DNA from 2 places in the Streptomyces sp. RPA4-2 genome. Region 2 is predicted to be linked to the other one. Evidence: riboswitches for the same ligand, from Rfam matches in the RefSeq annotation. Region 2 holds a riboswitch; the other holds the start of a gene.
What was found. A riboswitch is a leader RNA that binds a small molecule or an ion and turns the genes downstream of it on or off. The one in region 2 is predicted to bind glycine.
Positions count from the first base shown of each region.

Region 1: linked by a shared signal. The riboswitch ahead of gcvT (glycine cleavage system aminomethyltransferase GcvT) and the one ahead of gcvP (aminomethyl-transferring glycine dehydrogenase) in region 2 are both predicted to bind glycine.

Region 1 is NZ_CP050975.2:6,281,823-6,297,776, forward strand. Features, by position in the region: gene HEP85_RS27630 (NAD(P)/FAD-dependent oxidoreductase) at 1-969, shown strand, start outside; gene HEP85_RS27635 (polyprenyl synthetase family protein) at 1,075-2,064, shown strand; gene HEP85_RS27640 (hypothetical protein) at 2,128-2,262, opposite strand; gene HEP85_RS27645 (L-serine ammonia-lyase) at 2,288-3,655, opposite strand; gene glyA (serine hydroxymethyltransferase) at 3,756-5,018, opposite strand; gene gcvH (glycine cleavage system protein GcvH) at 5,030-5,407, opposite strand; gene gcvT (glycine cleavage system aminomethyltransferase GcvT) at 5,543-6,661, opposite strand; glycine riboswitch at 6,808-6,929, opposite strand; gene HEP85_RS27665 (AAA family ATPase) at 7,098-7,772, shown strand; gene HEP85_RS27670 (enhanced serine sensitivity protein SseB) at 8,046-8,828, shown strand; gene HEP85_RS27675 (enhanced serine sensitivity protein SseB C-terminal domain-containing protein) at 8,999-9,799, shown strand; gene HEP85_RS27680 (ABC transporter permease) at 10,827-11,825, shown strand; gene HEP85_RS27685 (ABC transporter substrate-binding protein) at 11,883-13,646, shown strand; gene HEP85_RS27690 (ABC transporter permease) at 13,746-14,759, shown strand; gene HEP85_RS27695 (ABC transporter ATP-binding protein) at 14,756-15,844, shown strand; gene HEP85_RS27700 (ABC transporter ATP-binding protein) at 15,868-15,954, shown strand, end outside.
Region 2 is NZ_CP050975.2:1,751,301-1,767,254, forward strand. Features, by position in the region: partial or broken gene HEP85_RS07345 (hypothetical protein) at 472-1,054, shown strand; gene HEP85_RS07350 (DUF5999 family protein) at 1,501-1,707, shown strand; gene HEP85_RS07355 (M23 family metallopeptidase) at 2,076-3,335, shown strand; gene gcvP (aminomethyl-transferring glycine dehydrogenase) at 3,568-6,453, opposite strand; glycine riboswitch at 6,632-6,727, opposite strand; gene HEP85_RS07365 (PRC-barrel domain-containing protein) at 6,842-7,213, shown strand; gene HEP85_RS07370 (DNA polymerase IV) at 7,370-8,797, opposite strand; gene HEP85_RS07375 (MerR family transcriptional regulator) at 8,959-9,633, opposite strand; gene HEP85_RS07380 (bifunctional nuclease family protein) at 9,904-10,377, opposite strand; gene HEP85_RS07385 (MerR family transcriptional regulator) at 10,464-11,204, opposite strand; gene HEP85_RS07390 (FHA domain-containing protein) at 11,247-12,212, opposite strand; gene HEP85_RS07395 (DUF881 domain-containing protein) at 12,274-13,131, opposite strand; gene HEP85_RS07400 (small basic family protein) at 13,137-13,469, opposite strand; gene HEP85_RS07405 (DUF881 domain-containing protein) at 13,466-14,362, opposite strand; gene HEP85_RS07410 (mannose-1-phosphate guanyltransferase) at 14,517-15,954, opposite strand, start outside.

The sequences.
Region 1 (15,954 bases), 4.5 Mb from region 2:
CTGGTGTCCCTGGAAGGCGACGCCGGACGCGTGTCCGGAGTCCGCATACGCGCGGCGGACACCCACAGCGCCCTTGCCGCCGATCTGGTCATCGACGCCGGCGGGCGTGGCAGCCGCGCCCCCGGCTGGCTGCGGGACCTGGGCCTTCCACCCGTGGCCGAGCGTACGGTCGACGCGGGCGTCGGCTACGCCAGCCGGATCTACCGCGCTCCCGGCACCACCGCCGACGGTTTCCCGATCGTCAACGTCCAGGCGGACCCCCGCCAGAACCCGGGCAGGGGCGGCATCATCACCCCCATCGAAGGCGGCCGCTGGCTGGTCACGCTCGCCGGAACCCGTGGGGGTCAACCCGGCCCCGGCAACGAGGACTTCGTTCCCTTCGCGCTCAAGCTGCCGCACCCCGTCATCGGTGAACTCCTCGCCGGCGCCGAGCCCGAGACGGACGTCGTCACCACCCGTAGCACGGCCAACAAGCGGCGCTACTACGAAAAGGCCGCCCGCTGGCCCGACGGCTTCGCCGTCCTCGGCGAGGCCGTCGCCGGCTACAACCCCGTCTACGGTCACGGACTGAGCGCCGCCGCACAGAGCGTCGTCGCCCTGCGCGACGTCCTGCGGCGGCAGGACCTTCGCGCCCCCGGCACGTCCCGGCGCATCCAAAAGGCCGCGGCCCGCCCGGTCGAGAACGCGTGGAGCCTGGCCGTGGGCCAGGACGTGTTCTACCCGGGCGCCAGTGAACAGCCCCCCACCCGGCTCGAAAGGAACCTCGCCGCCTTCGTCGACAAGGCCGTCGACGCCGGCGCGCGCAACCCCCACGCCCTCCGCATCCTGCTGGACGTGATGAGCATGGAGAAACCGCCTGCCCGGCTGCTGATGCCCGACATGCTCGCCCTGGTCTACCTCGGCCGGAAGAAGCCCCTTCTGGATGGGCCGCCCCTGACGGAGCACGAGCGCGCGGCCGCCACCGGCTGAAGCCGTTCCCGCCGGGCCGCCGTCGCGTATTCCGTGCCCCGGACGACCCGGCGCCCGCGTCCGGAACGGCCCGTTGAAATCCACCACGAAGACACGGAACAGCACATGACTCCCGCATCCTATTTGGACCTCCATCAGGAATTCTCCTCGGAAATAGAGGAGGAAATAGAGTCCATCCTTGAACGGCTCGGCCCGTCGGCGGAATCCGTCAGGAGCGTCGTCGCGGAACTCCTGTGCCACCAGAAGATGAAATACCCTCTTTCGGTGCTGCCGCTGGTCGTGCACGGCGTAGAGACGGGCAGCCCCGGACCCGCCGTCCCGCTGTCCGCCGTGCACGTGCTGTGGTGGACCTCGGCCTGCTATCTCGACGATCTGGCGGACGGGCACGGCGCGCACACGCCCGCCGGACTCACCCCGCACGAAGCACTTCTGGCGGCCGTGGTCACGGGACACGTGCTCTCGCTGAAGGCGATCGGCTCGCGACGGATCCCGGAGCCGGTCCGCGGCGCTTTGACGGACGAAGTCCTCGACTGCGGGATCACTGCCGCCCAGGGGCAGCTGGGCGACATGCGCGCAGACGTGGGCAACGTGTCCCGGAACTCGGTCGTCACGGCGTACCGGGAGAAATCCGGCGCCCCCTTCGGCATGATCACCGCGATGGCCGCGATACTCGCGGGCGCGGAGGCCGAGCGGATCGATCTGTGGCGGGAGTTCGGCTCCGTATTCGGAATTCTGTGGCAGATGTTCAATGACCAGGAGGACATCGCCTCCGGACGGAACGAAGATCTGCTGAACGGCACCGTGACCTATCTTTTCGCCTGCGCTCTGGAAGACGCGGCGCCCGATATCAGGCCCCGCATCCTGGACCTGCACGCCGGTGCGAGAACATCGGCCGCGTCACGATCGGCCCTGACCGGCCTGCTCCTCACCCCCGCCGTTCTCGACCGCTACGAGGACGACATCCACAAGTTCCGTGACGAGGCGCACCGCATCCTCGGCGACCTCGGCGGCGACGAGAGCCACCTGCCCGTTCTCCGGCAACTCGTGGACCAGACGTCCCGAATGCTGGTGCGCCCGGAGGACACCGCCGGATGAGCCCGACCCTCGAGTCGATCAGCGGGGAGTCGAACGTCGCGGTCGGCGCGGCATCGCACCGCGTCAGACCTTGATCACACGGACGCTGGGGCCGCACGGCATCAAGAGGTCCTCGGGGTCCGAGGTCAGGACGGCCACCGGATGCGGGAGACGGCGTTCGAGTTGGCGCTGGATGAGGCTTTCGACGTAGGCGGACATGCCGCTTTGTGCCTTGCCCCTGGCCTCAGCACTCGATGATGTTGACCGCCAGCCCGCCCCGCGCCGTCTCCTTGTACTTGACGCTCATGTCCGCGCCGGTCTCCTTCATGGTCTTGATGACCTTGTCGAGGGAGACCTTGTGGGAGCCGTCGCCGCGCATCGCCATCTTCGCGGCGGTGACCGCCTTGACCGCGGCCATGCCGTTGCGCTCGATGCAGGGGATCTGGACCAGACCGCCGACCGGGTCGCAGGTGAGGCCGAGGTTGTGTTCCATGCCGATCTCCGCGGCGTTCTCGACCTGCTCGGGGGAGCCGCCCAGTACCTCGGCGAGGGCGCCCGCCGCCATCGAGCAGGCGGAGCCGACCTCGCCCTGGCAGCCGACCTCGGCGCCCGAGATGGACGCGTTCTCCTTGAAGAGCATGCCGATCGCGCCCGCGGCCAGCAGGAAGCGGACCACGCCGTCCTCGTCCGCGCCGGGGACGAAGTTGATGTAGTAGTGCAGCACCGCGGGGATGATGCCCGCGGCCCCGTTGGTGGGGGCGGTGACGACCCGGCCACCGGCCGCGTTCTCCTCGTTGACCGCCATCGCGTAGAGGGTGATCCACTCCATCGCGTGCGCCAGGGGGTCGCCCTCGGCGCGCAGCTGGCGGGCCGAGACGGCGGCGCGGCGGCGCACCCGCAGGCCGCCGGGCAGGATGCCCTCACGGGACATGCCGCGCGACACGCAGGCCTGCATCACACCCCAGATGGCGAGAAGGCCCTCACGGATCTCGTCCTCGGTGCGCCAGGCGCGCTCGTTCTCCAGCATCAGCGCGGAGATCGACAGCCCGGTCTCCTTGGTCAGCCGCAGCAGCTCGTCGCCCGTGCGGAAGGGGTATTTCAGGACGGTGTCGTCCAGCTTGATGCGATCCTCGCCCACCGCGTCCTCGTCGACCACGAAGCCGCCGCCGACGGAGTAGTACGTCTTCTCCAGCACGAGTTCGCCGGAGGCGCCGTACGCGAAGATCGTCATGCCGTTCGCGTGGTACGGCAGCGCCTTGCGCCGGTGCAGGACCAGGTCGTCGTCGAAGGAGAAGGGGATCTCCCGCTCGCCGAGCAGGCTGATGCGGCCCGAGGCCTTGATCTCCTCGACGCGGTCGTCGGCCCCCTCCACGTCCACCGTCCGCGGCGAGGCGCCCTCCAGGCCGAGCAGCACCGCCTTCGGGGTGCCGTGCCCGTGGCCGGTCGCGCCCAGTGAGCCGTACAGCTCGGCCCGGACGGAGGCCACGGCGGGCAGCAGGTCCTCGTTGCGCAGCCGGTGGGCGAACATCCGGGCCGCGCGCATCGGGCCCACCGTGTGGGAGCTGGACGGGCCTATGCCGATCGAGAACAGGTCGAAGACCGAGATGGCCACGGGAACTCCTAGCAAGCGGGGTGGTGCATGAGGTGGGCGCCGCGCACGGCTGTGCTTCCAGTGTGCGCGGCGCCCCGAGGAATCGTACGTTCCGCGCGAACTACTTCAGGCCGGGGTACAGCGGGTGCTTGTCGGCCAGAGCGGACACCCGGGCCTTGAGGGCGTCCGCGTCGTAGGACGGCTTCAGCGTCTCGGCGATGATGTCCGCGACCTCGGTGAAGTCCTCGGCCTGGAAGCCGCGGGTGGCGAGGGCGGGCGTGCCGATGCGCAGGCCCGAGGTCACCATCGGGGGTCGCGGGTCATTCGGGATCGCGTTCCGGTTGACCGTGATGCCGACCTCGTGGAGCCGGTCCTCGGCCTGCTGTCCGTCCAGCTCGGAGTTGCGCAGGTCGACCAGGACCAGGTGAACCTCCGTGCCCCCCGACAGGACCGAGACGCCGTGCTCGGTGACGTCGGCCATCACCAGGCGCTCGGCCAGGATCCGCGCGCCGTCGAGCGTGCGCTGCTGGCGCTCCTTGAAGTCGTCGGAGGCGGCGACCTTGAAGGAGACGGCCTTCGCGGCGATCACGTGCTCGAGAGGACCGCCCTGCTGGCCCGGGAAGACCGCGGAGTTGATCTTCTTGGCCAGTTCGGCGGTGGAAAGGATCACGCCACCGCGCGGGCCGCCCAGCGTCTTGTGGGTGGTGGTGGTGACGACGTGGGCGTGCGGCACCGGGTTCGGGTGCAGCCCCGCCGCCACCAGGCCGGCGAAGTGCGCCATGTCGACCATCAGGTACGCGCCGACCTCGTCCGCGATCCGGCGGAAGGCGGCGAAGTCGAGCTGGCGCGGGTACGCGGACCAGCCGGCCACGATCAGCTTCGGCCTGGACTCCTTGGCGAGGCGCTCGACCTCGGCCATGTCGACCCGGCCCGACTCCTCGTCCACGTGGTACGCGACCACGTCGTAGAGCTTGCCGGAGAAGTTGATCTTCATGCCGTGGGTCAGGTGCCCGCCGTGCGCGAGGTTCAGGCCCATGATCGTGTCGCCGGGCTTGAGCAGCGCGAACATCGCGGCCGCGTTGGCCTGGGCGCCCGAGTGCGGCTGTACGTTCGCGTGCTCGGCGCCGAACAGCGCCTTGACGCGGTCGATGGCGATCTGCTCGACGACGTCGACGTGTTCGCAGCCACCGTAGTAACGGCGGCCCGGGTAGCCCTCGGCGTACTTGTTGGTCAGGACCGAGCCCTGGGCCTCCATGACCGCGACCGGAGCGAAGTTCTCCGAGGCGATCATCTCCAGGGTGGACTGCTGGCGGTGCAGCTCGGCGTCGACGGCGGCCGCGACGTCCGGGTCCAGTTCGTGCAGGGGCGTGTTCAGAAGCGACATGCGGTGACTCCTCAGCCGGCGGTGAAGGCGGTGTACTCGTCGGCGGACATCAGGTCGTCCGGCTCGTCCGTGACCCGTACCTTGAACAGCCAGCCGCCCTCGAAGGGCCCGGAGTTCACGAGCGACGGGTCGTCCACCACGTCCTGGTTGGCCTCCACGATCTCGCCGGTGACCGGCGCGTACAGGTCGCTGACCGACTTGGTCGACTCCAGCTCCCCGCAGGACTCGCCCGCGGTCACCGTGTCACCGACCTCCGGAAGCTGGGCGTAGACGACATCGCCGAGCGCGTTGGCCGCGAACTCGGTGATGCCGACCGTCGAGACGCCGTCCTCGGCGACCGACAGCCACTCGTGCTCCTTGCTGTAGCGCAGCTGCTGGGGGTTGCTCATGGCCTGAATTCTCCTGTACGCGGGGGAGTGCTGGTGAACGGGTACGGACGGGGTGTCCGGATGCCGGGGTGTCGTGAGACAGGGGACAGGGCGCGACGAGGTACGTCACGTCGACGCGCCCGGCCCCGGGTGGACCTACTTCTGGCGCTTGTAGAACGGCAGCGCCACGACCTCGTACGGTTCGTGACTGCCCCGGATGTCCACGCCGACGCCGGCGGTGCCCGGCGCGGCGTGCGCGGCGTCGACGTAGGCCATGGCGATCGGCCGGCCCAGCGTCGGGGAGGGAGCGCCGGAGGTGACCTCACCGACGACCGCGCCGCCCGCGACGACGGCGAACCCGGCGCGCGGGACGCGGCGGCCCTCGGCGACGAGCCCGACGAGCACCCGCGGGGGGTTCGCGGCGGCGCGTCCGGCGGCTGCCTCCAGGGCCTCGCGCCCCACGAAGTCACCCTCCTTCTCGAACTTCACGACCCGCCCGAGCCCCGCGTCGAACGGGGTGAGCGAGGTGGTCAGCTCGTGCCCGTACAGCGGCATGCCCGCCTCCAGGCGCAGCGTGTCGCGGCAGGACAGACCGCACGGGACCAGCCCGGCCGGGGCGCCCGCCTCGGTCAGCGCCTGCCACAGCTTCTCGGCGTCGGACGGGGCCACGAAGAGCTCGAAGCCGTCCTCGCCCGTGTAGCCGGTGCGCGCGATCAGCGCCGGGACGCCCGCGACCGTGCCCGGCAGACCCGCGTAGTACTTCAGGCCGTCGAGGTCGGCGTCGGTGAGCGACTTGAGGATCCCGGGGGACTCGGGGCCCTGGATGGCGAGCAGCGCGTACGCGTCCCGGTCGTCACGGACCTCGGCGTCGAAGCCGGCGGCGCGCCCGGTCAGCGCGTCGAGGACGATCTGGGCGTTGGAGGCGTTGGCGACGACCATGTACTCGGTCTCGGCCAGCCGGTACACGATCAGGTCGTCGAGGATGCCGCCGTCGGCCCGGCAGATCATGGTGTAGCGGGCGCGGCCCACGCCGACGGAGGCGATGTTGCCGACCAGCGCGTGGTTCAGCAGCGCGGCGGCCTGCGGGCCGGTGACCGTGATCTCGCCCATGTGGGAGAGGTCGAAGAGACCGGCCCGGGTGCGGACGGCGACGTGCTCGTCGCGCTCGGAGCCGTACCGCAGGGGCATGTCCCAGCCCGCGAAGTCGGTCATCATCGCGCCCAGCGAGCGATGCACGGCATCGAGCGCGGTACGGCGGGGTGCGTTACTGCTCATCGGTGGGGCTCCCAAGGCATGACGGCGAGGTCGTTCCTCCCCATCTGTCATCGGAACCTGAGAGGTTCATCACGACCCCGCGAACGGAGGTCACGACTTGCACCTTGGGTGGAGCCACCGGTCAGCGGCCCGCTTTTCAGATGTGCCTCGCCCGCGCGGTAACGGGGCCTGAGAGATTCAAGGGAGGGACTTGCTCCTTCGGCGTCCCAGCCGGACGTACGTCACACGGATGTGTGCACGTCACTGGGAACTCTCCCGCGCGGATTCAAGCGGCCGGTATGCAGTTGGCGGGCACATCATTGCACGCGCCGTCCGATGACGGCAGTCCGCATCTGTAACCGGGCTGTGGCAGTCCGAACATGGAAACAGCAAGCATCGCGCATTACCTTCTCTTTACACTCGACGGGGATGGGACTCCAGACCCAAGGGGAGGACGATCACGGTGAACAGGACCAGGGCGTACGCCACGACCTCGGCCCTCGCGCTGCCGCCGCAGCCGGGTACCACGGCCCGGGAGGTGTGCGGCGCGCTCCCCGCGGCCGTCGTGCGCGATCTCCGGGAGCGCGCCGGACACAGCCCGCACGGCCTGTACTTCGGCACGGCGGACCTCGTGGTGGTCACCGGGCTGCCCGGCAGCGGCAAGTCGACCCTGATGCGCCGCGCGGTCGCGGGCCGGCGCGTGGACTCCCAGGACACCCGCGACCGCTGGGACGGCCGGCTGGCCCGCCGGCTCCCGTACGCGCTCTACCGCCCCCTCGTCCGCCTGGCGCACTACGCGGGCCTGCGCCGCACGCTGCGTTCCGGCACCGGCGTCGTCGTGCACGACTGCGGTACCCAGGCCTGGGTGCGCCGCTGGCTCGCCCGCGAGGCCCGCCGCCGGGGCGGCACACTCCACCTCCTGCTCCTCGACGTCACACCGGGCACGGCGCTGGAAGGCCAGCGCGAACGCGGCCGGGGCGTCTCGCGGTACGCGTTCGCGCGTCACCGGGGCGCGCTCAGCCGGCTGGTGCGCTCCGTCGAGCGGGGCGAACTGCCGGAGGGATGCGGCTCGGCGGTACTCCTCGACCGCGAAGCGGCGGACGTCCTGCGCCGGATCGGCTTCGACGGTTGACGGGCGCGGGGTGCCGGCCGCGCGCGAGCCCGTCGTACGGAACACGTCGTACGGAACACGTCGTACGGAAGCACGTCGTACGAAAGCACGTCGTACGGCAGTGCGGAGCCGGTCGGACAGAGGGCCGGACGGAAGCCGGCACGGGAGAACGGGACATCGACGTACGAGAGGGTCGTAGGCGCCCACTAACCTTTCCAGCCGGAACACCACAGCAGAACAGCACACCAGGACACCGGAACACCGGATCAGCGGTTCACAGCAGGCGGTAGACAGATGGACTTCCCCGACTTCCCGGCACCAGCGCACCCGCACCCCCACCCGCACGGCGGGTGGCCGGGCAACGAACTGGAGGAGGTGCTCTCCGCGTCCCTCGGAGTGCCCTCGGCGGGCGGCCGCATCGTCGAGGTCCTCGGCCGCAGCTTCGTCTGGGTGCCGCTGCCCAACGGCGGCGGTCCGCACGCGGGCCCCCTCGACCTGCCCACGCTGGAGATCGAGGGACAGGCGTACGTGCCGGTCTTCAGCTCCGAGGAGCAGTTCCGCCAGGTCGTCGGCGGCCATCTGTCGTTCACGATCGCGCCCGCCGTCGAGTTCGCCCGCGGGCTGCCCCCGCAGGTCGGCGTCGCGATCAACCCGGGAGGTGTGGTGGGCGTACCGCTGCCGCCCCTCGCGGTCGCCGAACTGTGCCGTGCCGGGCGCACCCCGCTGGACGGTCCCGCGAGCGGCGGCCGGGTGAAACTCTCCGAACCGGACTGGCAGGACGACCCGGTGGACTTCCTGGCCGCGGCCTCGGCCGAGTTCGCGGCGACCGGTGTGGTGCTGACCGCGCGTCGCTGCCTGGCCAGCATCGAGGGCGACCACCCCTTGATGTTCATCGGGGTCGAACTGGCCGGATGGGAGGGCGACGCCCGGACGCTCCCGCTGGACGCGCTCGGCCGCGCCCTCGGCCGGGTGCCGGTGGACCGGCCGGTGAACATGGTGTTCCTCGACGTCGCGCAGGACCCGGTGGGGGAGTGGATGCGCGCGAACGTGCGCCCGTTCTACCAGCAGGGCTACTGACGCGGCGGGGAGCTCCCGGGCCGTGCGTCAAGTCGCTGTCAGGATCGCCGCTTAAGCTGGTTTCATGGCTCGGTCGGGGTGTGGTCGAGGTGTCGAGGTACCTCGGCCGCCGGTGTCGCTGGCGTAATGGGTGAGTTCATCGTGATTTCTTCGCGAAGGGGCGATTGAGGGTGAGTGCGTCGGGCACGGCCGCGGCCGGGCAGGTCGAGCACATGCTGCGCCAGGTGACGCCCGGGCGTTACGACGCCTACGAGGCGCTCCTTCGCGCGCTCGCGACCCCGTCGTCCGGCCAGGTGTGGATGCTGCTCTGGCACGGCCAGGGCGGTTCCCCGGACGCCCAGTACGGGAACATGGAGGTGGGCGGCTTCGGTTACGCGCCGTGCGTCACCTCCGCCCAGGAGCTCTCGGCCAGTGGCTGGAACCGGTCGTACGAGGTCGTCGACGGCGTCGACGTGGCCCGCACCCTCTACCCCGACCACTTCGGGCTGTGGCTCAATCCGCACGCCCCGGGCGGCGGGCTCGGCATCCCGTGGCTGGATCTGCGCCGGATCGCCGCGGGCCTGGAGCGCCAGCCCGCAGGTCCGCTGCGGCTGTCCGAACCCGGCATCGAGATCCCGCAGTTCTACGCCCTGCTCACGCAGAACGCGCATCGCACCCCGGCCGTCCGCTCGTTGCGGCGGACCTGGGTGCAGCCCGCGCTCGGTGCGCCGTATCTGGCCATCGGCCTCGAGGTCTACGACACCTCGCCGCCCGCCGTCGACTCGGTGCGGGCGATGATGCAGCAGTCGATCGGCGCGGTTCCGGACGGGCTGCCCGTGTCGACCGTCGCGATGTCCGACGAGTACGACCCGGTGGCGATGTGGCTGCGCGCCAACGCGCGCCCGTTCTACGACCGCGAGGCCCACGCGGCCCCGGCGCAGGCACCGATGGCGGGCGGGTACGGCTACCCGCCGGCGCGCGGACTGTACTGATCCGCGCCGCACGGTGCCGGCTGCGGGCCGGCGCCGGCCGTTCCGTCACCACGGCGCGGTTCGTCTTCTCCTTCCGCTTGGCGGTGCGGTCGGCCCATTTCGTGGTGCGGTCGGCGCACGGGAGCTTGGGCCGCGCATATCCGTAGTGCTTTCCTGCCGCCGGCAACGGAAAAGAGACGCTGTTCCTTCTTGGCCCGCCGGGTGAGCGTGTCCGTGCAACCGCCGTCGGCCTCGATCTTCTCGGTCCTGGCCAACTTCCCTTCGAGGCTCGCGCCGAGCGCCCCGCGGTACGGCGGGCGCGGGCCTGTTCGTACCGGAATCCGCTTTCATCAGGGGTGGCCCCACCTCGTGATCGCGTGGAATGTCCGGCCTGCGGGGGTGGGTGACGTCCGCCGGAAGTCCTGGACCGGGCGCGCCTCCCGGCCGCTGTGATCCATGTCACTCGCCGTCGAAGTGGAGTGCGCCAACGGGGAGTTGGGGTGTCCGCTCATCGGGGTCGCCGGGGAGGTAGGGGCTGGTCCCTGGGGGAATGCGGGGTTCCATCGGTGCGCCGGGGAGGCTGCCGATGGCCAGGTTTGAGCCGGCGGCGAGTGGTCACGGCTTGTCGCGGCCTCACGCATACTGGTTGCCCCTTCACCTTCCTCACCGCGCTGACCTGCGCGCGAGAAGGCGAAAGGGCCGGTTGTCCGCTTTGGGGGTGACAAGCGGTGAAAGGGTCCCTCGTGGACCCTTCCATACCAACTGACCACTGTCCGACCCCCGTTACCCACTGTTCGGATAACGGAATCCCCCTAAGAGCATCACGGTTGCGCATACTTTCCCCGTCAGCTCTGGCACGTGATCGTGGAGTCGCTGAAGACTCCCGTGTCAGACATGGGGTCATCGATCCTGTGAGCGAGACAAGTCGTAGTTCAAGAGCGCAGCGGCGCCGCATCATCTGCGGCAACTGCGCACGTCGTAGGCGAGGCAAGCCGTAGACCGCGGCATGCAGAGGCCGGTGACCACCGGCGAGAAGGGTCAGGGCACTGTGACCGCACCGATCGAGACCACCGGGGCGGCTGCCGAGGCGCAGCCGGAGGCAGTCCTCGCCGGGGCCAAACAGAGCCAGATCCAGGGTCGTTCCCTCGGGCGGATCGCCTGGAACCGTTTCAAGCGGGACAAGGTCGCGGTGGCCGGCGGAATCGTCGTCATCCTCCTGATCCTGATGGCGGTCCTGGCGAAGCCCATCGAATCGATCTTCGGTCTGGACCCCAACGAGTTCCACCAGGACCTCATCGACCCGGCCCTGCTGTCGCCCAGGGGCAGCTGGGGCGGCATCAGCCTGCACCACCCGCTGGGTGTCGACCCGCAGTTCGGGCGCGACGTGCTGACCCGCATCATCGAGGGCTCCTGGGTCTCCCTGCTGGTCGCAGGCGGTGCCACGATGCTGTCCGTCGTGATCGGCGTCGTGTTCGGCGTCGTGGCCGGCTTCTACGGCGGCTGGGTCGACACCATCATCAGCCGGGCGATGGACACCTTCCTCGCCTTCCCGCTGCTGCTCTTCGCGATCTCGATCTCGGCCTCGCTGCAGGACGGGGCGTTCGGACTGACCGGACTTCCGCTGCGGATCGCCGTACTCATCTTCGTGATCGGATTCTTCAACTGGCCGTACATGGCACGCATCGTGCGTGCGCAGACGCTGAGTCTGCGTGAGCGCGAGTTCGTCGAGGCCGCACGCAGCCTCGGTGCCCGCGGGCCGTTCATCCTCTTCCGAGAGCTGCTGCCCAACCTCGTCGCGCCGATCCTGGTCTACGCGACGCTGCTGATCCCGACGAACATCCTGTTCGAGGCGGGCCTCAGCTTCCTCGGCGTGGGCATCGCGCCGCCTCAGGCTTCCTGGGGCGGCATGCTCACCAGCGCGGCCGGCCTCTACGAGACCGATCCGATGTACATGATCGTGCCGGGCCTGGCCATCTTCATCACGGTCCTGGCATTCAACCTGCTGGGCGACGGGCTGCGTGACGCACTCGATCCCCGCAGCAAGTAACGCGCGGCAACACCCAGTTCGTCCGCCGCAACCATCAATTGAGGGGGCTTTCCTCAGGTGAAGACCAAGAAAGTGACAGCTGCAGTCGCCACTGCAGTGGCGCTGACGCTGGGGGCGTCTGCGTGCAGCAGCTCCGACAGCGGAGACGGTGGCGGCAGCAAGGGGGGCTCCTCCGCGAAGGCTGACGCCGCGCTCACGTCCGTCGTCAACGCGAGCACCAAGAAGGGCGGCACGGAGAACTTCGAGATCTCCGACGTCCCGGACTCGCTCGACCCGGGCAACACGTACTACGGCTGGGTGCAGAACTTCTCCCGCCTCTACGCGCGTTCTCTCACCACCTTCAAGCCCGCGGCGGGCAAGGCCGGCCTCGAGGTCGTCCCGGACCTCGCCGAGGGTCTCGGTGTGCCCAGCGACGGCGCCAAGACCTGGACGTACAAGCTCCGCAAGGGTCTGAAGTACGACGACGGCACCCCGATCACCTCGAAGGACGTCAAGTACGCCGTCGAGCGCTCCAACTTCGCTCCCGAGGCGCTGTCCAACGGTCCGACGTACTTCAAGGCGCACCTCCTCGGTGGCGACAAGTACAAGGGTCCCTACAAGGACAAGTCGAAGGACGGCATCGCGTCCATCGAGACGCCGGACGACACGACGATCGTCTTCAAGCTGAAGGACGCCTTCGCGGACTTCGACTACCTGGCGACGTTCAACCAGACGGCGCCGGTGCCGCAGGCGAAGGACACGGGCGCCTCGTACGTCCAGCACATCGTCTCCTCGGGCCCGTACAAGTTCCAGTCGTACGAGGAGGGCAAGAGCGCCACCCTCGTCCGCAACACGAACTGGGACCCGGCGACGGACCCGATCCGCAAGGCCCTGCCGGACAAGGTCAACATCCGGTTCAAGGTCAACCAGACGACCATCGACAACAACCTGATGTCGGACAACATCACGGTTGACGGCGCTGGTACCGGTGTGGCTCCGGAGACCCAGCCCAAGGTTCTGACGAACGCCAAGTACAAGGCGCAGCTCGACAGCTCCTACGCCGGTGCGACCGGGTACGCGGGTCTGAACCTGCACGTGAAGCCCTTCGACAACATCGACTGCCGCAAGGCCGTCCAGTGGGGTCTCGACAAGGCCTCGGTCCAGGCCGCGGCCGGCGGTGACCCGAAGGGTGACGTCGCCACGACGCTGCTTCCGCCGACCGTCAACGGTTACACCAAGTTCGACCTGTACCCGTCCGCGGGCAACAAGGGCGACGTGGCGAAGGCCAAGGACTCGCTGAAGGCGTGTGGCAAGCCGAACGGCTTCACCACCAACCTGTCGGCCCGTTCGGACCGTCCGGCTGAGATGGCCATGGCGACCGCCATCCAGGCGTCGCTGAAGAAGATCGGCATCACGGTCAACATCAAGTCCTACCCGAGCGGCAAGTACTTCTCGAACTTCGCGGGTGTCCCGAGCTACGTGCACGAGCACGACCTCGGCATCATCATGACCGCGTGGGGCGCGGACTGGCCGACCGGCTTCGGCTTCCTGGACCAGATCATCAACGGCTCGGCCATCAAGCCGTCCGGTGGTAACAACGTCTCGGAGCTGAACGACCCGGCGATCAACAAGGCGCTGAACGAGGGCATTGCCAACACCGACGCCACGGCCCGTACGAAGGCGTGGGGCGAGGTCGACAAGCTGGTCATGGAGAACGCCTCCGTGGTCCCGCTGGTCTACCGCAAGAACCTGCTGATGCGGCCCACCTCCGCGACGAACGTCACGGTCACCCAGGCCTACCTCGGCATGTACGACTACCTGCTGATGGGTTCCGCGAAGTAATTGCGGGCCCGTTGGGCTAAGAGACTGAAAGGCAGGTGAAGGCGCCGGTGTCCGCCGGCCGGGTGACCCCCGGCCGGCGGGCATCGATGCCGGACAGCTGTGGCTGCGTACATCATCCGACGCGTGTTTGGCGCTGTGGTGCTGCTGCTGATCGTCAGCGCCGTCACCTTCGCGATTTTCTTCCTCGTCCCCCGGCTCGCCGGGCAGTCGATGGACCAACTGGCCGCCCAGTACGTGGGCAAGGACGCCAACAAGGCGTCCATCGCCGCGGTGAAGCAGAACCTCGGGTTCGACAAGCCGCTCTACGAGCAGTACTGGCACTTCATCAAGCAGATCTTCGTGGGAGCGGACTACAAGTTCGGTCCCGACGCCTCGCACTGCTCCGCGCCGTGCTTCGGCTACTCGTTCAAGTCCCACATCGAGGTCTGGCCGCAGATCACCGACCGCATTCCGGTGACCTTCTCGCTGGCCATCGGCGCGGCGGTCATCTGGGTGACCACCGGTGTCGCGACCGGCGTCGTGTCGGCCCTCAAGCGGGGTTCGTTCCTCGACCGCTTCTTCATGGGTATCGCCCTCGCCGGCGTCTCCCTCCCGATCTTCTTCACCGGCATGCTGGCGCTGGGCCTCTTCACCGTCCAGTGGCCGATCTGGGACACGGGCGTCAACTACGTCAACTTCACCGACAACCCCGGTGAATGGGCGTGGAACCTGCTCATCCCGTGGTGCAGCCTCGCGTTCCTCTACTCGGCGCTCTATGCCCGGCTCACCCGAGCCGGAATGCTGGAGACCATGAACGAGGACTACATCCGCACCGCCCGGGCGAAGGGCCTGCGGGAGTCCAAGGTGATCGCCAAGCACGGTCTTCGGGCCGCGCTGACCCCCATCGTCACGATCTTCGGTATGGACTTCGGCCTGCTCGTCGGCGGCGCCGTCATCACCGAGAACGTCTTCTCCTTCCAGGGCCTCGGCTTCTACGCCGTCAAGGGCGTGTCGGACAACGACCTGCCGATCGTCATGGGCGTCACCCTGGTCGCCGCCTTCTTCATCGTCGTCTGCAATCTGCTGGTGGACCTGGTGTACGCCGCCATTGATCCCCGGGTGAGGCTCGCATGACTGAACTCAGCAAGACCGGAGCGGCAGTCGGTGAGCCCGTGGAGAGCGCGCCGACGGATGCCGAGGGGGCCTTCCTCTCGGTCCGCGACCTGCGTATCCACTTCGACACGGACGACGGCCTGGTCAAGTCCGTGGACGGCGTCAGCTTCGACGTGAGGCCCGGCCAGACCCTCGGCATCGTGGGCGAGTCCGGCTCCGGCAAGTCGGTCACCTCGCTCGGCATCATGGGGCTGCACCGCACCGCCAAGGCGAAGATCTCCGGCGAGGTGTGGCTGGACGGCGAGGAGCTCATCGGCGCCGACCCCGACCACGTGCGCCGGCTGCGCGGCCAGAAGATGGCGATGATCTTCCAGGATCCGCTGTCCGCCATGCACCCGTACTACACGGTCGGCGCGCAGATCATCGAGGCCTACCGCACCCACAACAAGGTCAGCAGGAAGGTGGCGCGGGCCCGTGCCATCGAGATGCTCGACCGGGTCGGCATCCCGGAGCCGGGCAAGCGGGTCGACAGCTACTCGCACGAGTTCTCCGGCGGTATGCGCCAGCGCGCGATGATCGCGATGGCGCTGGTCAACAACCCCGAACTGCTCATCGCGGACGAGCCGACCACGGCCCTGGACGTGACCGTCCAGGCCCAGATCCTCGACCTGATCCGGGATCTGCAGAAGGAGTTCGGCTCCGCGGTCATCATGATCACCCACGACCTGGGCGTCGTCGCCGAGATGGCGGACGACATCCTGGTCATGTACGGCGGCCGCTGCATCGAGCGCGGTTCGGCCGAGAAGGTGTTCTACGAGCCCCGGCACCCCTACACCTGGGGTCTGCTCGGCTCGATGCCGCGGCTGGACCGTGCCCAGACCGAGCGCCTCATCCCGGTCAAGGGCTCCCCGCCCTCGCTGATCAACATCCCGTCCGGCTGTGCCTTCAACCCGCGCTGCCCGTACGCGGACGTGCCCAAGGACAACCTCACCCGCACGGTCCGCCCCGAGCTGGCCGAGGTGGGCAGCGATCACTGGGCCGCCTGCCACATGTCGCAGGAGCAGCGCGAGAAGATCTGGATCGAAGAGATTGCGCCCAAGCTGTGAGTGAGAACGCAGAGGACAAAGCAGTGACCATCCCTGCACAGAGCGACGGCGCGGAAACGGCGAAGACCCCGGCGGCGACCCTCACCAAGGGCGCGGCCAAGGGCGAGACG
Region 2 (15,954 bases):
GCAAGCCGATCGATAACGCCTTGGAGGGCGCCGTCGGCCGCTACGCTGTGAGCAGGTGTCCAGCGGCACATTCACGAGGCATGGACCACGGCCTGTTTTCAGCCTGACATGATCTCGTGAAAAACGCCGACGAGAATCGGCCGACCGCTCGCGTGGAGTATTCCGAGGTCATCGTCGCACATCGCCGTGGAACCGGGATGAACCTCTCCTTTCGTCGACCGAATACCGCCTTGCTCTTCATATTCGGACCGACTAGACGAAACACCGTCTGAACACCTGTCGTATAAACTCCGCAAACGAGGCAGAGAGTTGGCGCTCGCGGTCCCAGGTCCTGCCGTCGAGGTGACACGCGGCAGGCGACACCCCCGTCGGCAGATCCAGACCCCCGCCCCTCCGACCCCGAGAGCTGACAGCGCCGTCCGCCCCCGCCCCCTCGCGCCACTGTGCCTGTCGAATGAGAGGCGACCCACCATGCCGCTGCACGTACCCCCGGCTCCCGCGCCCGCCCTGCGCACCGTTCTCACGGCACTCGGTTCCCCCACCGCAGTCCGCGAGGCCCGCACCCCGACCCTGCGGATGGCCGAGGGCCGGTCACCCCGAACTCCCGCTGCCCGTACACGTCCTGGACCGGAGCGATCCGGCCGGCCCGTCCGCCACACGACTCGTCGCGTGGCGTTTCCTGATCCGCTGCGGCGAGCGCTCGGTGGCCGCGGCCGACACCATGCTCACCCCGGACGGCTGGGCCTTCTCGCACTTCTTCGAAGGCCCCTACATCACCGCCACCGAGCGCGCCCTGCGCCAGGCCGAGAACATGAAGCAGTCGTTCCAGGCACGCCTGCTGTCGGTGCCCGAGCTCTACATGCTCACCCTCTGGCTGCACGGGGACTGCGCCGCCGACGGCGCCACCGGTCACCCGGCCGCCACCGACCTCCTGGTGCCACTGGCGCCCGCGCCGCCCGGTATCGCCGCCCACCGCCCGCACCGCGTCGCCGAGTTCCTGCCGGTCCTCACCCACCGTCTGACCGCCGCCCCGCTGCTCAGCTCCCCCGCATAGCCACCCGCACCCGGTCACCCGCACCCGTCCATGTGCCCCGCAGCCGTTCCTCCGGCCGCGGGGCACGTCGTCGCGCCGCGCGGGTGGCCCGCCAGGACTCGCGTGAACCGGCTCGGAACCGGATCGGAACCGGCTCCGAACCGGCCCGCTCGTTCGGGCCCATCCCTGCTCGTACGAGGGGAAACGCGCCCCTGACCGCGCCGGACTAGCCCCATCCGACCACCGCGAACCCCCCGAAGGGACCGTGCGGTTGCGATGAACCGTCCGCGAGGGTGACGCGTCTCCAACCTGTGAGGAGCGCTGCTGCCAAATCCCTGCGGATTGACGCCCGTAGGGCAACACTGGGTTCCAAACACACACCACGGGGGGCGGCCATGAGCAGTTCGAGCCGCGAATCAGACACCACGACCAGCACACACCTCTCAACCCAGCGAAAGATCCCATCCATGTGCCAGCACCAGCCACCCTGTCCGTCAGCCGAATCAGCCGACCGGGAGTCCGCGCGTCTCGTGGCGCACCACCCGGAACAGGGATGGAGCCTGCTGTGCAACGGCGTTCTGCTCTTCGAGGACACCGGTGAGCTCCTGCCGGACGGCCAGATCATCGCGCCGCACCGCCCGCTGGGCAGCGAGCACGTGATGACGGCCGCCTGAGCCGCACGCACCACGGGCGCCAGCCCGGACAGAACGAGGGGCCGGCCGGAGAGACACTCTCCGCACCGGCCCCGACGCATGTCCGCACGTGATCACTCCGCGTAACTTCCCGAGGACCCTCCGACCCCGACTCCCCACTCGGCGCAACACCCCCATACCCGCCCGCCTACCTGCCTACCTGCCTACCTGCCTACTACGGTCTGCCCGAACGGACATTCCCCTCTGCCTCTCCACCTCCTGAAGTCCCGCGGACGAAACGCTAGCGTCCCTTCGTGAGCCTCCGGGCGTCCGGGGAACCGTTGCCGGACCCGGCCCCGACGGCATCCGGTTCACCTCTACGGACCTCCCCCGAAGCGAGCAAGGCGGTCATGGGACTCCTGCACTCCCCCGATCGTGGGCGGCACCACCCGACGCCCGGTGACCGCACGGCCCAGGAGGATCCCGCGGCGCGCGAGGGACCGCCGAACGATCCGACGCCGGACGCACCTCTGACGGGCGCGCAGCCGGTCGGCGTGGAGCCCGTCGGGGTCGACGCGGTGGACCCGGCGCCGTCGGACGAGCGCCCCGAGCACACGCGCCGCCGTCGCCGCCCCGGACCGTTCACCCTGCTGGCCCTGCCAGGGCTGACCGTCGTGCTGGGCTTCGCGGGGGTCATGGCCGCGACGGGCCGTCTGCCCTCGCCCTGGTCGGAGGACTCGGACGCGCACCCGGCGACCGCGGGCAGCAGCGCGACGGACCGTGTCGACGCCTCGTACGTCCCATGGCTGCGCGAGGCGGCCAGGACCTGCTCCCTCCTGAAACCGTCCGTCCTCGCCGCCCAGATCGACCGGAGTTCCGGATGGAACACCGACCCAGCCACACTCTCGGGCACGGTGGGGATCGCCGGGTTCACCAAGAGCCAGTGGCGGACCTGGGGCAAGGACGCCGACGGCAACGGGAAGTCCTCGCCGCGCGACCCGGTGGACGCCATCATGGCGCTCGCCCGGCAGGACTGCGCTCTCGCCGAGGACGTCACCCGGCTCAGGACCCGTGGCACCGTGTCGGGCGACCTCCTCGACCTCACCCTGGCCGCCTACACGGTGGGCACGGACTCCGTGACGCGGGCGGGACGCGTACCGGCGACGGCGCGGACGTATCTCACCGAGGTCAAGGACCTGTCGGCGCGGTACAGGACCTTCGACCATGAGGAGAACGCGAAACCCGGCACCGGCAAGGCGAGCGGGGTACTGGCCCCACCGGTGACCACCCTGGTGATCAGCTCCCCCTTCGGATCACGCAAACACCCCCTCACGGGCGTCACCAAACTGCACACGGGCGTCGACTTCGCCGCTCCCCGGAACGCGCCGGTGTCCGCCGCACGGCAGGGGCAGGTCGTGTTCGCGGGAATGACCAAGGCGTACGGCAACCGCGTCGTGATCGATCACGGCACGATCGGCGGCAGGCGGCTGGAGACCACCTACAGCCACATGTCGTCCCTGCTGGTCACGGCCGGTCAGAGCGTCGAGACCGGAACCGCGGTCGGGTTCGTCGGTTCCACGGGCCTGTCGACGGGCCCGCACCTGCACTTCGAGGTGCTCGTCGACGGCGCGTACACCGATCCGATGCCGTGGCTCGCCGTCGCCCGCTGACGGCGCCGGGAGGTACGGCCGACGAAAGCGGCTCCAGGCGACCGGTAATGCCGGCCGCCGCCCTGTCCCAGGGCTCGTCACCGGCCCCCGCACCCCGAAAAGGGGCCGAGCACGGATATGCGGAAGAGGGGACGTGCCCCGGCTCTTGCCGGGGCACGTCCCCTCTTCCGATCCCTCACGTCACCGGGCGGGCCCTCACGTCACCGGGCCTGCCCGCCGGCCCTCCCCGGCCTCAGTCCTCGTAGGCGTCCAGCGGCGGGCAGGAGCAGACGAGGTTCCGGTCGCCGTACGCCTGGTCGATCCGGCGCACCGGCGGCCAGTACTTGTCCGCGGCCGCGACACCCGCCGGGAAGACCGCCTCCTCACGCGTGTACGCGTGCTTCCACTCACCGCCGAGCGCGGCGGCGGTGTGCGGCGCGCCGCACAGCGGGTTGTCCTCCACCGGCCAGTCGCCCGAACCGACCTTCTCGATCTCCGCGCGGATGGCGATCATCGCGTCGCAGAACCGGTCGATCTCGACGAGGTCCTCGGACTCGGTCGGCTCGATCATCAGCGTGCCCGCGACCGGGAAGGACATGGTGGGCGCGTGGAAGCCGTAGTCGATGAGCCGCTTGGCGACGTCGTCGACGCTGACGCCGGTCGCCTTCGTCAGCGGACGCAGGTCGATGATGCACTCGTGGGCGACGAGCCCGCCGGGGCCGGTGTACAGCACCGGGTAGTGCGGCTCCAGACGCTTGGCGATGTAGTTCGCCGACAGCACGGCGACCTGCGTGGCCCGCTTGAGGCCCTCGCCGCCCATCAGCCGGACGTAGGCCCACGAGATGGGCAGGATGCCCGCGGAGCCCCAGGGTGCGGCCGAGATCGGGCCGACACCGGTCTCGGGACCGGCGGCGGGCTGCAGCGGGTGGTTCGGCAGGTACGGCGCCAGGTGCGCGCGCACACCTACCGGGCCGACGCCCGGACCGCCGCCGCCGTGCGGGATGCAGAACGTCTTGTGCAGGTTGAGGTGCGAGACGTCACCGCCGAAGTGGCCCGGCTTGGCGAGGCCCACCAGCGCGTTGAGGTTGGCGCCGTCGACGTACACCTGCCCGCCCGCCTCGTGCACCTGGGCGCAGATGTCGGCGACATGCTCCTCGAACACACCGTGCGTCGAGGGGTACGTGATCATCAGCACGGCCAGCTCGTCGCGGTGCTGCTCGATCTTGGCACGCAGGTCCGTGATGTCGATCTCGCCGTCCTCGGCGGTCTTCACGACGACGACCTTCATGCCGGCCATCACGGCGCTCGCGGCGTTCGTGCCGTGCGCGGAGGACGGGATCAGGCAGATGGTGCGCTGCTCGTCCCCGTTGGCCCGGTGGTAGCCGCGGACGGCGAGCAGACCGGCCAGCTCGCCCTGCGAACCGGCGTTGGGCTGGAGCGACACCTTGTCGTATCCGGTGACCTCGGCGAGCCGCGTCTCCAGCTCCTCGATGAGCGTGAGGTAGCCCTGCGCCTGCTCGGCGGGTACGAAGGGGTGCAGCTGGCCGAACTCGGGCCAGGTGACCGGCTCCATCTCGGTGGTCGCGTTGAGCTTCATGGTGCAGGAACCCAGCGGGATCATGCCGCGGTCCAGCGCGTAGTCACGGTCGGAGAGCCGGCGCAGGTAGCGCAGCATCGCGGTCTCGGAGCGGTACTGGTGGAACACCGGGTGCGTGAGGTAGTCGTCGGTGCGCAGCAGCGCCTCGGGAAGCGTGTCCTCGGTGCTCGCGTCCAGCGCCTCGATGTCGCTCTCGATGCCGAACGCGGCCCATACGGCGCCCAGTTGCCTGCGCGCGGTGGTCTCGTCACAGGCGATCGACACGTGGTCGGCGTCGACGAGGTGGAGGTTGACGCCCTGGTCGCGCGCGCCCGTCACGATGTCGGCGGCCCGGCCCGGCACCCGGACGGTCAGCGTGTCGAAGTACGCGCCGTGCACGACCTCGGTGCCGCCGGCCCTCAGCCCCTCGGCGAGGAGCGTGGCGTAGCGGTGGGTGCGGCGGGCGATCGTCCTCAGCCCGTCCGGCCCGTGGTAGACCGCGTACATGCCCGCCATCACGGCGAGCAGCACCTGCGCGGTGCAGATGTTGCTGGTCGCCTTCTCACGGCGGATGTGCTGCTCGCGCGTCTGCAGGGCGAGCCGGTACGCCTTGTGTCCGTCCGCGTCGACGGAGACGCCGACCAGCCGGCCGGGCAGGCTGCGCGCGAACTTCTCGCGCACCGCCATGTATCCGGCGTGCGGACCGCCGAAGCCCATCGGGACGCCGAACCGCTGGGTCGTGCCGACCGCGATGTCGGCGCCGAGCTCGCCGGGCGAGGTGAGCAGGGTCAGGGCGAGCAGGTCGGCCGCGACGGTGACGACCGCGCCGAGCTCGTGCGCCTGCTCGATGACGGGCCTGAGGTCGCGTACGGCACCGGAGGCGCCCGGGTACTGGACGAGCACGCCGTTGATCTCGCGCTCGGCGATCGCGGCCGGGATGCCCTCGCTCAGGTCGGCGACGACGACCTCGACGCCGGTGGGCTCGGCGCGGGTCTCGATGACGGCGACGGTCTGCGGCAGGGCGTCCGCGTCGATCAGGAAGAGGCCCTTCTTGTTCTTGCCCATGCGCCGGGACAGCGCCATCGCCTCGGCGGCTGCGGTGCCCTCGTCCAGCAGCGAGGCGCCGGAGGTGGGCAGTCCGGTCAGCTCGGCGACCACGGTCTGGAAGTTGAGCAGCGCCTCCAGGCGGCCCTGGGAGATCTCCGGCTGGTAGGGCGTGTAGGCGGTGTACCAGGCCGGGTTCTCCATGACGTTGCGGAGGATCACCGGCGGCGTGAAGGTGCCGTAGTAACCGAGGCCGATCATCGGGTCGAGGACCTGATTGCGGTCCGCGAGGGAGCGCAGCTCGGCCAGGACCTCGGCCTCGGTGCGCGCGCCCGGGAGCTCGAGCGCCTCGGCGTTCTTGATCACGTCCGGCACGGCGGCGGCCGTCAGCTCGTCCAGCGAGCCGTACCCGACCTGCGCGAGCATCTTGGCCCGTGCTTCCGGGGCGGGCCCGATGTGGCGCTGCTCGAAGGGGATTCCCTGCTCGAGCTCGGAGAGCGGAATGCGATGGGCGGTCATTGCGGAGGCCTCCTGGTCACACACGACCTTCGAGGGGCACCACGGCGCGGGTGCCCCGACGGCCTCCCCCTCTGTCATCTGACCTGAGAGCTTCACCGGCCCGCCCGCCCGCTGCGACCCGGCTTTCACCGTCGGTGAGAGCGGAAGGCGTCAGCCCCGCCCTGCTTTCCAGAGTGACCTCGTCCGTGCGGTACGTGAGCCTGAGAGATTCCGGGGAGGATTTGCTCCTTCGGCGCCTCCGATGGTGTCTGGAGGACTCTCCCGCACGGGATCAGCAGCCGTTTGCCAGGGTACCAGCGTGAACAACGCACGGGCTTTCGAGTGGCCACCGTCACGAATGTGCTCTTTCGTAGTGCCTACGGATGAGTTGCAATCGAGTGGAGGGCCAGTGCAGACCGACATCGATCCGCGCAATCTGATCGGCCGCAAGGCGCTCGACCGCAATGGCGCCAAGATCGGCACGGTCGACGAGGTCTATCTGGACGACGCGACCGGCATACCGGAGTGGGCCGCCATACGTACGGGCCTGTTCAGCAGGGACGCCTTCGTGCCCCTGGAGCCCAGCGAACTCGTCGAGGGCAGTCTGCGCGTCCCCTTCGACCGCGCCCTGATCAAGGACGCCCCCGACTTCGGCGTGGGCCGCCACCTCTCTCCGGAGCAGGAGCTCCAGCTCTACCACCACTACGGTCTCGACGTGACGCCCCCGGGCCTCCCGCCGGACCGCGACTTCGGCCGTCTGGCGGGAACGGACGAGACCTGAGACAACCTGGCGGAGGCGCGGGAGAACGCGTCCGGGATACGGCGAACCAGGCGACCGGCCGGCCCGCACGGCCTCCGGTGCCCTGCCCAGCCCTTGCTGTCATCCGCACGGCCTCCGGTGCCCAGCCCTTCCTGTGTCGGCCGGCCCGGACGGGGCTCAGGCCCTCCCGGGCGCACCGGCGGACACACCGGTCGAATCCTCGGGTCTTCGGGGCACCAACGGCAGCGGGTCCGCGGGCTCCAAGGCCCGGTCGTCCGTACGGAACGTCCGCACCCGCCCCGGTTCCGAGTCGGGCGTCTCGAAACGCACCGTCACCCTCCCCAGCCCACTGCCCTGCACCCACCCGTGCCCGTACTCGGCATGGTGCACGTCGTGCCCCGCGGGCCAGCGCCGCTCGGCCGCCGGCACCTGTTCGGCGGCCGGCTCCTCCGCCCCCTCCTCCCCCTGCCCATCGGAATGCTCCTGCGCCGCCGTCTCCTCCACAGCGGCCCGGGCCTGCGCCGTGGCCTGGGCCTGGGCCTGCGCGAAGAGGTCCTCCTGCGTGTAGTCGGCGAGCCCTGACACACCGACGCCCAGCAGGCGAACACCCCCCGTCGTGTCCACCGCTTCCAGGAGCCGCCCGGCCGCCTCTTGTACGACCGCGGGGTCGTCCGTGGGCCCCCGGAGCGTCTCGGACCGGGTCAGCGTCGAGAAGTCGTACCTGCGCACCTTCAGCACGATGGTCCGTCCCGACAACCCCGCCCTGCGCAGCCGCTGCACACACCGGTCGGCGAGCCGCTGCACCTCGAGCCCGACCCGCACCCGGTCATGGATGTCCACGTCATAGGTGTCCTCGACCGACACGGACTTCGTCTCCCGCTCGGCCACCACGGGCCGCTCGTCGCGCGCCAGCGCCATCGCGTACAGCGCGTGCCCGTGGGCCTTGCCCAGCAGCCGTACGAGCTCGTCCTCGCCCGCCTCGGCGATCTCGTCGACCGTGTTGATCCCGCCCCGTCGCAGATGGTCCCCGGTGGCAGGCCCCACGCCCGGCAGGGTCCGCACCGGCATCGGCCCGAGCAGCGCGCGCTCCGTCCCCGGCTCGATCACCACCAGGCCGTCGGGTTTGGCCTGCTCGGAGGCGATCTTGGCGAGCATCTTGGAGGCCGCGAGCCCCACGGATCCGGTCAGGCCCGTGACAGCCCTGATGTCCGCGCGCAGCTTCACCCCGGCCAGCCGCGCCGAGGCGTCGTCCCAGGCGGTTCCCCCGGCCTCCAGGTCGACGAACGCCTCGTCCAGGCTCAGCGGCTCCACCAGGGGGGACAGCGTCCGCAGCAGCCCCATCACCTGGTCACTGATCTCCCGGTAGAGCTCGAAACGCGGCACGAGATACGCGGCGTTCGGCGCGAGCCTGCGCGCCTGGGCCATCGGCATCGCCGAGTGCACCCCGAAGACACGGGCCTCGTACGAGGCGGTGGCGACCACGCCGCGCAGCCCGAGGCCGCCCACGACGACGGCCTTCCCCCGCAGGCTCGGCTTGGATGCCTGCTCCGCCGAGGCGAAGAAGGCATCCATGTCGAGATGCAGGATCGTGGGCGCGTTTCTCACACCCCCGATGCTGCCCTACGCCACTGACATCGCCCCCGGACTCCGGCCGTAGGGCCGAACCGCGCCGTCCGCCGAGTCGGACCCCCATTCCGGACCGCGCCACGACGCCGGTCCGCACGGCCCTCCAGGCCGCGCGGACCGTCGGATCGCGCCGCCGCCCGTCAGACCGCGCGGTTGCGCCGTCGTGCCAGCTCGTCCGCGGGGTTGTGGCCGACGAGCGTCTCGCCCGTGTCCACCCGCTCCCCGTGCAGCTGTGAGAGGGCGTTCTCGACGTCCCGCCACACCACGCCGACGGCGATCCCGAAAACGCCCTGGCCGCCCTGGAGCAGGGCGTGGACCTCGTCGGGCGAGGAACACTCGTAGACGGTCGCGCCGTCGCTCATCAGCGTCATCCGCTCCAGGTCCCGGAAGCCACGCTCCCTGAGGTGCTGGACCGTGGTGCGGATGTTCTGCAGCGACACACCCGTGTCGAGGAAGCGCTTCACGATCTTCAGGACCACCACGTCCCGGAAGCTGTACAACCGCTGCGTCCCCGACCCGTAGGCGGGCCGCACGCTCGGCTCGACCAGCCCCGTCCTGGCCCAGTAGTCGAGCTGCCGGTAGGTGATGCCCGCGGCGGCACACGCCGTGGGCCCTCGGTAGCCGATCTCCTCGGCGTCCGTCCCGCCCTCGCCCGGCACCGCTGTCGGCCGCTGTGGAACATGGTCGGCCGCGCTGTCGTGATGGGGGTACCCCCTGCTCGAGCCGAGCCGAGAGCTTGGGGGAGGGTACGGGCCGCTCTCCCCCAGACCGCGTCCGGGGGCACCCCCAGCCGTACCGTCGCCGCTGCTTCTCACGCCGACCTCCGTCCTTGACCTGCCTTCTCGACGGTAGGCAGTCACCAGGGGTGCGTCAACGATCGCCACACTCGGCACGCCGAGTGATAATCACCCAAGGAGTGGTTTCCCGTGTCCCACCGCGGGGAAAGGCTAGCCGAATGCTCTCGGAGTGAGCCGCAGCGCGCCACAGTCGCCACGGGCAATTGCCGCCGGGAGTACTCCGATCCCGTGACGCGGCACAGCTGCGGGGAACGGGTGTCCGGACGCCCGCCGGGGACGCCCGGCCCCTCACTGGCTGTTGGTCCCGAAGTCCTCGGGAGAGATCTGGTCGAGGAACTCCCGGAACTTCTCCACCTCGTCCTCCTGCTCGTCCGGAATCGCGATCCCCGCGTCGTCGAGCACCCCGTCACTGCCGTAGATCGGCGTTCCGGTGCGCAGCGCCAGCGCTATGGCATCGGACGGACGGGCGCTGACCTCGACCCCGCTGGCGAACACCAGCTCCGCGTAGAAGACCCCCTCGCGCAGATCGGTGATGCGCACCTCGGTGAGCTCCTGGCCGACGGCTTCCAGCACGTCCTTGAACAGGTCGTGGGTCAGCGGTCGTGCGGGGGCCATGCCCTGCTGGGCGAAGGCGATCGCCGTCGCCTCCCCCGGTCCGATCCAGATGGGGAGGTAGCGATCGCCTCCCACTTCACGCAGGAGCACGATCGGTTGGTTGGAGGGCATTTCGACCCGGACACCTACGACATCGAGCTCGTTCACACAGCAACCCTAGGCCGTGCCCGGGACGTTTGGGTAGTCGAGCACAGGACGGGTGGCCGATCCGGACAGCCGGCAGGGCCCCGAGGTCAGGGCAGCCTTACGCCCAGCGCGGTCTGCACCAGTGCGGCGTGCAGCCTCACCGTGAGCCCCGCCAGCTCCTTCGTACGCGCCTCCGCGTGCGCCCTCGTCTGCGGATTGCGGTGGCGCCTCAGCGGGGCCACCACCTGGTCCACCAGCCCCGCGTCCCGTTCGGCCGCGGCCTTCATCGCCCGCAGATGGCGCGGCTCGATACCGAACCGCCCCAGCTCGACGACGAGCGCGGCGACCGTCACCGCCTCGGCGTCGTACGTCCCCTCCGCCAGTGGGGCGATGAGCCCGTACGACTCCCACTCCTGGAGCTCCTGCTCGCCGATCTCGGCGGCGGCCAGCAGCTCCGAACGGCCCACCCGGACCGCCGCGGGCGCGTCGGGCTCCAGCGGCTCCCCGTCACCCCCGTCGCGCTGACGCCCCAGGGACGGCAGCCGTACGGGCTCGCCCCGCTCCAGGGCGTCCAGATGCTCGCGGATGACCTTCAGTGGAAGATAGTGGTCCCGCTGCATCCTCAGGACGTGCCCGAGGCGCTCGACGTCGTCCGCGCTGAACTTGCGATACCCCGAGGGTGTCCGCCGAGGCTCGATGAGCCCCTCCGACTCCAGGAACCGGATCTTGGAGATGGTGACCTCGGGGAACTCGTCCCGCAGCGCGTTCAGCACCGCGCCGATACTCATCAGCCCACTGTCCGTTGCGGCGGTACCGCTGCCGGCACCGCCGCTCGGTGTTCGAAGCATGGACCTTCCTGGGGGTCCCCCCGGACGGAGTCTGGGGAAGGGTCAGATACCTCGCTGGCTCGCGTAGAAGACCAGCCGGTACTTACCGATCTGCACCTCGTCGCCGTTCGACAGCGGAACCGAGTCGATCCGCTCCCGGTTGACGTACGTACCGTTCAGGCTGCCCACGTCGGCGACCGTGAACGAACCGTCCGCGGCGCGACGGAACTCCACATGCCGGCGCGACACGGTCACGTCGTCGAGGAAGATGTCGCTCTGCGGATGGCGCCCGGCCGTGGTCAGCTCACCGTCCAGGAGGAAGCGGCTGCCCGAGTTCGGACCGCGGCGGACCACCAGGAGCGCCGAGCCGAGCGGCAGTGCGTCGACGGCGGCCTGCGCCTCCGGGGAGAGCGTGGGCATCTGCGTCTGACCGGTGACCTCGGCGTCGTAGGCCTCGAGGCCAGAGATGGAGATCGTCGACGTCGTCTCGGACGGGCGCTCCGGGACCGCCCCGGGCCGCAGCGGCGCACCGCAGTTCGAACAGAAGCGGCTGTTTTCCGCGTTGCGGTTACCGCACCTCGTACACACCAGGGCCGACATCGGATCCTCCTGCCGCGGCTGCCCCCCAGGGACATGAGACGCGTACGGGTCGGCGGCGAACCCTCCACCCGTACTTGAGGCTGACGGTTCCCCGAAACCTATGCGGCCGGACTGGGCAGGGTCAACAGACGGCGCGCCCTGACCACCGGAAATGTCGCCGCCCGGACCAGCCACCTGGTCCCGGAACAGCGGGCGCTCGCCACCCTGGCCCTCCACGTCTCCATGGCGTGGTGCACGGTGCCGGGCGTTGTCGCCGCCCTCGCGTGCGCTCTTGCCGAACAACTTCGCAAACAACTTCACGGGCGATTCCCCTTGACCGAAACAGACCCGCCCGTGGGGCAGGACGAACCCTGATTGCACACACCGGTCGACCCGGACATCCTCACAACGTCCGTATCCACCAGACAGTTTCCACCACGCACCACCCATTCGGTGCGCCGACCCCCCGCAACCTCATGCCCTCGCCGCACCACCCCCATGCGCCCCCGGCTCACTGGGAGGAGGACCGAGCGTAGTCAGGCAGCTTCGCGGCCCGCAAGGCGTCCACAACGATCTTCGTCGCGCGCTCCACCGTGACGGTGGCCTGCTCCTTCTCCAGAGTCTGCACCACGCCTCCGGGAATGTTGAGCGCCGGCTCGAGGTCCTGCGGTTTGCCGATGACCTTGAAACGATAGGGCTGGGTGATCTTGTTCCCGTCCACGCTCACACCCTTGCCGGAGTCGCTCAGATAGGTGCTGGCGACGACGCGCACACCGTTCACCTGAATCGCCTCCGCGCCGGCGGCGCGCAGCTCCTGGATCGCGTCAAGCAGCATGTCCGCCTTGACCGTCCCCTTCGTATCGTCGATGGTCAGCGTGATGCCGGGTCCCTGCGCCGCCACCGTGCCCGCCAGAATGCCGAGTTGCTTCTCCTTCTCGGCCGTCTGCTTGCGCGCCTCGGCAGCCTGGTTCGAGCTGTTCTCCAGCTCGGTGCGCTGATCCTCGAGACCCTGCTTCTCGTCCTCAAGACGCTGAGTCCGGTTGTCGAGTTCATCGAGGATACGTACGAGATCTTCTTGACGTGCGCCACGCAGTGCGCTGCCGCTGTCGCTGTTGGACGCCACCTGGACGGCCAGACCGAAGCCGAGGCCGAACAGCAGCACCGCGACGATGAGTTGCGCACGGGACACTCTGGGCGGCCACACCCCCTTCACCAGCCGCTGGCGGCCGGTCAGCGCCGGGACGGCGTTCGTGTCGTCCGGCGGGGGCGTTCCGTCCTGCCGGGGCGCGGAACTCTCGGCGGCGGCCGGAACCTCTTCGGGAAGTTCCCGGCGCAGCCGGTTGTCGGGGGTCTCACCCTCGTTGCTCATCGGCCTCACGCCCGGAACACGTGCCGACGGATCGCCGCGGCGTTGGAGAAGATACGGATACCGAGGACGACCACGACCCCGGTGGAGAGCTGGGCACCGACGCCCAACTTGTCGCCCAGGAAGACGATCAGCGCGGCGACGACCACGTTCGACAGGAACGAGACCACGAAGACCTTGTCGTCGAAGATGCCGTCGAGCATCGCGCGCAAGCCTCCGAAGACGGCGTCGAGCGCCGCCACGACGGCGATCGGAAGGTAGGGTTCCACGATCACCGGAACCTCGGGCCGGACCAACAATCCGGCCACGACTCCCACGACGAGGCCCAGTACGGCGATCACGATGTGCCCTTCTCTGTGCTCGGCTGTGCTGTACGTACGATCACACTTGGTGCGGCGGACAACCGGACGTCGTCGTCGACGGAGATGCTGGTCCGGATGCCGTAGTTCTCCTGAAGGGCGTGAAGATACAGCCCGTCGGCACTGTTCTGGAACCTGGTGCTGAGCCGCTCGCCGTCGCCCACCGCGAGCACCGTGTAGGGCGGTACCAGCGGCTTGTTGTCGACCAGTATCGCGTCTCCCGCGGCCCGGATCGCCGAGAGCGCCGTCAGCCGCTGTCCGTTGATCGACACGGCCTCCGCGCCGGACTCCCAGAGCCCGTTGACGACCCGCTGCATGTCGCGGTCGCGGACCCGGCCGGTGTCCGAGAAGCCATCGGTCTCCCGCGGATCACCGTCGCCGCCCTGGGTGGCTTCCTTGGCGTCGTTCACGACCAGCTTCACGCCGGGGCCGTGCACCGCGACGGCACCCGACAGGATGCCGACCAGGTCGGCCTGGTCGCCGCCGCCCTGCTTCTTCAGTGCCTCGCGCTGCCGGGCGCTCACGTCGTCGCGCAGGGTGTCGACACTGCCCTCGAGTTTGTCCGCGGACGAGGTCTCGCGCTGGATCCGGTCGATGAGCTCCTGGCGCTCCTTGGCCACGACCGGCGCGGCGATCCGCGCGTTGGCCGCTCCCACGGTCACGACCAGGGCGGCGAGCACGAGACCGGCGGCGAGACCGAGCTTCGCCCGTACCGTCTTCGGCATGCCGCCGGCGCCCTCGGTCTTCTTGCGGGCGGCCGCCTCGGCGTATCCGTCGTCGAGGCTGTGGTCCATGACGTTGGTGAGCAGCGACATGGAGGCGTCCGGGCGCGAGGGGCGCGGAGGTGTGCTCCGAACGGGGGGCTGCTGCGGCATGCCGCACATCGTCGCACGTCGTGGGTGCTACCTCCGAATGGCCCCACCCGCGTACCGGACAGGCCCCCTTGGGGACACCTGTCCGGCACGCACGCGTGCAGGTCCCGGGACAGCCGACGTTCGCGCGTGGGGGCGAACGTCGCCTGTCGCGGCGCTAGCGACCGGCGCTGTCCACGACGGCCGCCCACTCGTCGAGCAGGGCCTCCGCCGACGCGACGTCGGGGCCCTCGGCCCACAGATGCGTCACGGCCTCGGCGGGGTCGGGCAGCACCATCACCCAGCGCCCGTCGGTCTCCACGACCCGAACACCGTCGGTGGTGTCCACGAACCGGTCCCCCGCCTCCTCCACGACCCGGCGCATCACGAGCCCCTTGACCGCCCAAGGAGTCGCGAGGTCCCGCTTGAGGACATGCGCCCGCGGAATCCGCGCGTCGATCTGGCTGAGCGTGAGCTGCGTCCGCGCCACCAGCCCGATGAGGCGTACGAAAGCGGCCGCGCCGTCGAACACACTGCTGAACTCCGGAATGATGAAGCCGCCGCGGCCGTCACCACCGAAGATCGTCGACTCGTCCCGTCCGACCCGGGTCAGGTCGTCCGGGGACGTGGTCGTCCACTCCACCTGCGTCCCGTGGTAGGCCGCCACCTGCTCGGCGATCCGCGTGGTGGTCACCGGCAACGCCACACGCCCACTGCGCCGCTCCGCGGCCACCAGGTCGAGCATCACGAGGAGAGCCCGGTCGTCCTCGACGATCCGCCCCTTCTCGTCGACCAGCGAGAGCCGCTCGCCCACCGGGTCGAAGCGCACGCCGAACGCGGCCCGCGCGGACGCGACGATCTCGCCGAGCCGCACCAGTCCGGCCCGCCGTGTGTCGGCGGTCTCCGTCGGCCTGGACTCGTCCAGACCGGGGTTGATGGTCAGGGAGTCGACACCGAGCTTGCCCAGGAGGCTGGGAAGCACCAGACCGGCACTGCCGTTCGAGGCGTCCACCACCACCTTCAGCCCGGACTCGGCGATACCCGTCGTGTCCACATTCCTGAGCAGCGAACCCGTGTACGAGTCGAAGACGCTGGCCGGGAAGTACAGATCCCCGATCTCACCCGGGAACGCGCGCCGGTACTCCTGTCGCGCGAACACCCGGTCGAGCTTCCGCTGTCCACCCTGCGACAGGTCGGCGCCCTCCCCGTCGAAGAACATGATGTCGACGGAGTCCGGCACCCCGGGCGTCGTGCGGATCATGATCCCGCCCGCACTGCCTCGCGCCGTCTGCTGCCTGGCCACCGGCAGCGGTACGTTCTCCAGGTCGCGTACGTCGATGGCGCTGGCCTGCAACGCCGAGATGACCGCCCTTTTCAGCGCCCGCGCGCCTCGGGAGTGGTCACGGGCCGTGGTGACCGTGGAGCCCTTCTTGAGAGTCGTCGCGTACGCCCCGGCGAGGCGCACCGCCAACTCCGGAGTGATCTCCACGTTCAGGATGCCGGACACACCGCGTGCTCCGAAGAGGTGCGCCTGACCGCGCGACTCCCAGATCACCGAGGTGTTGACGAAGGCGCCGGCCTCGATGGTCTTGAACGGGTAGACGCGTACGTTTCCC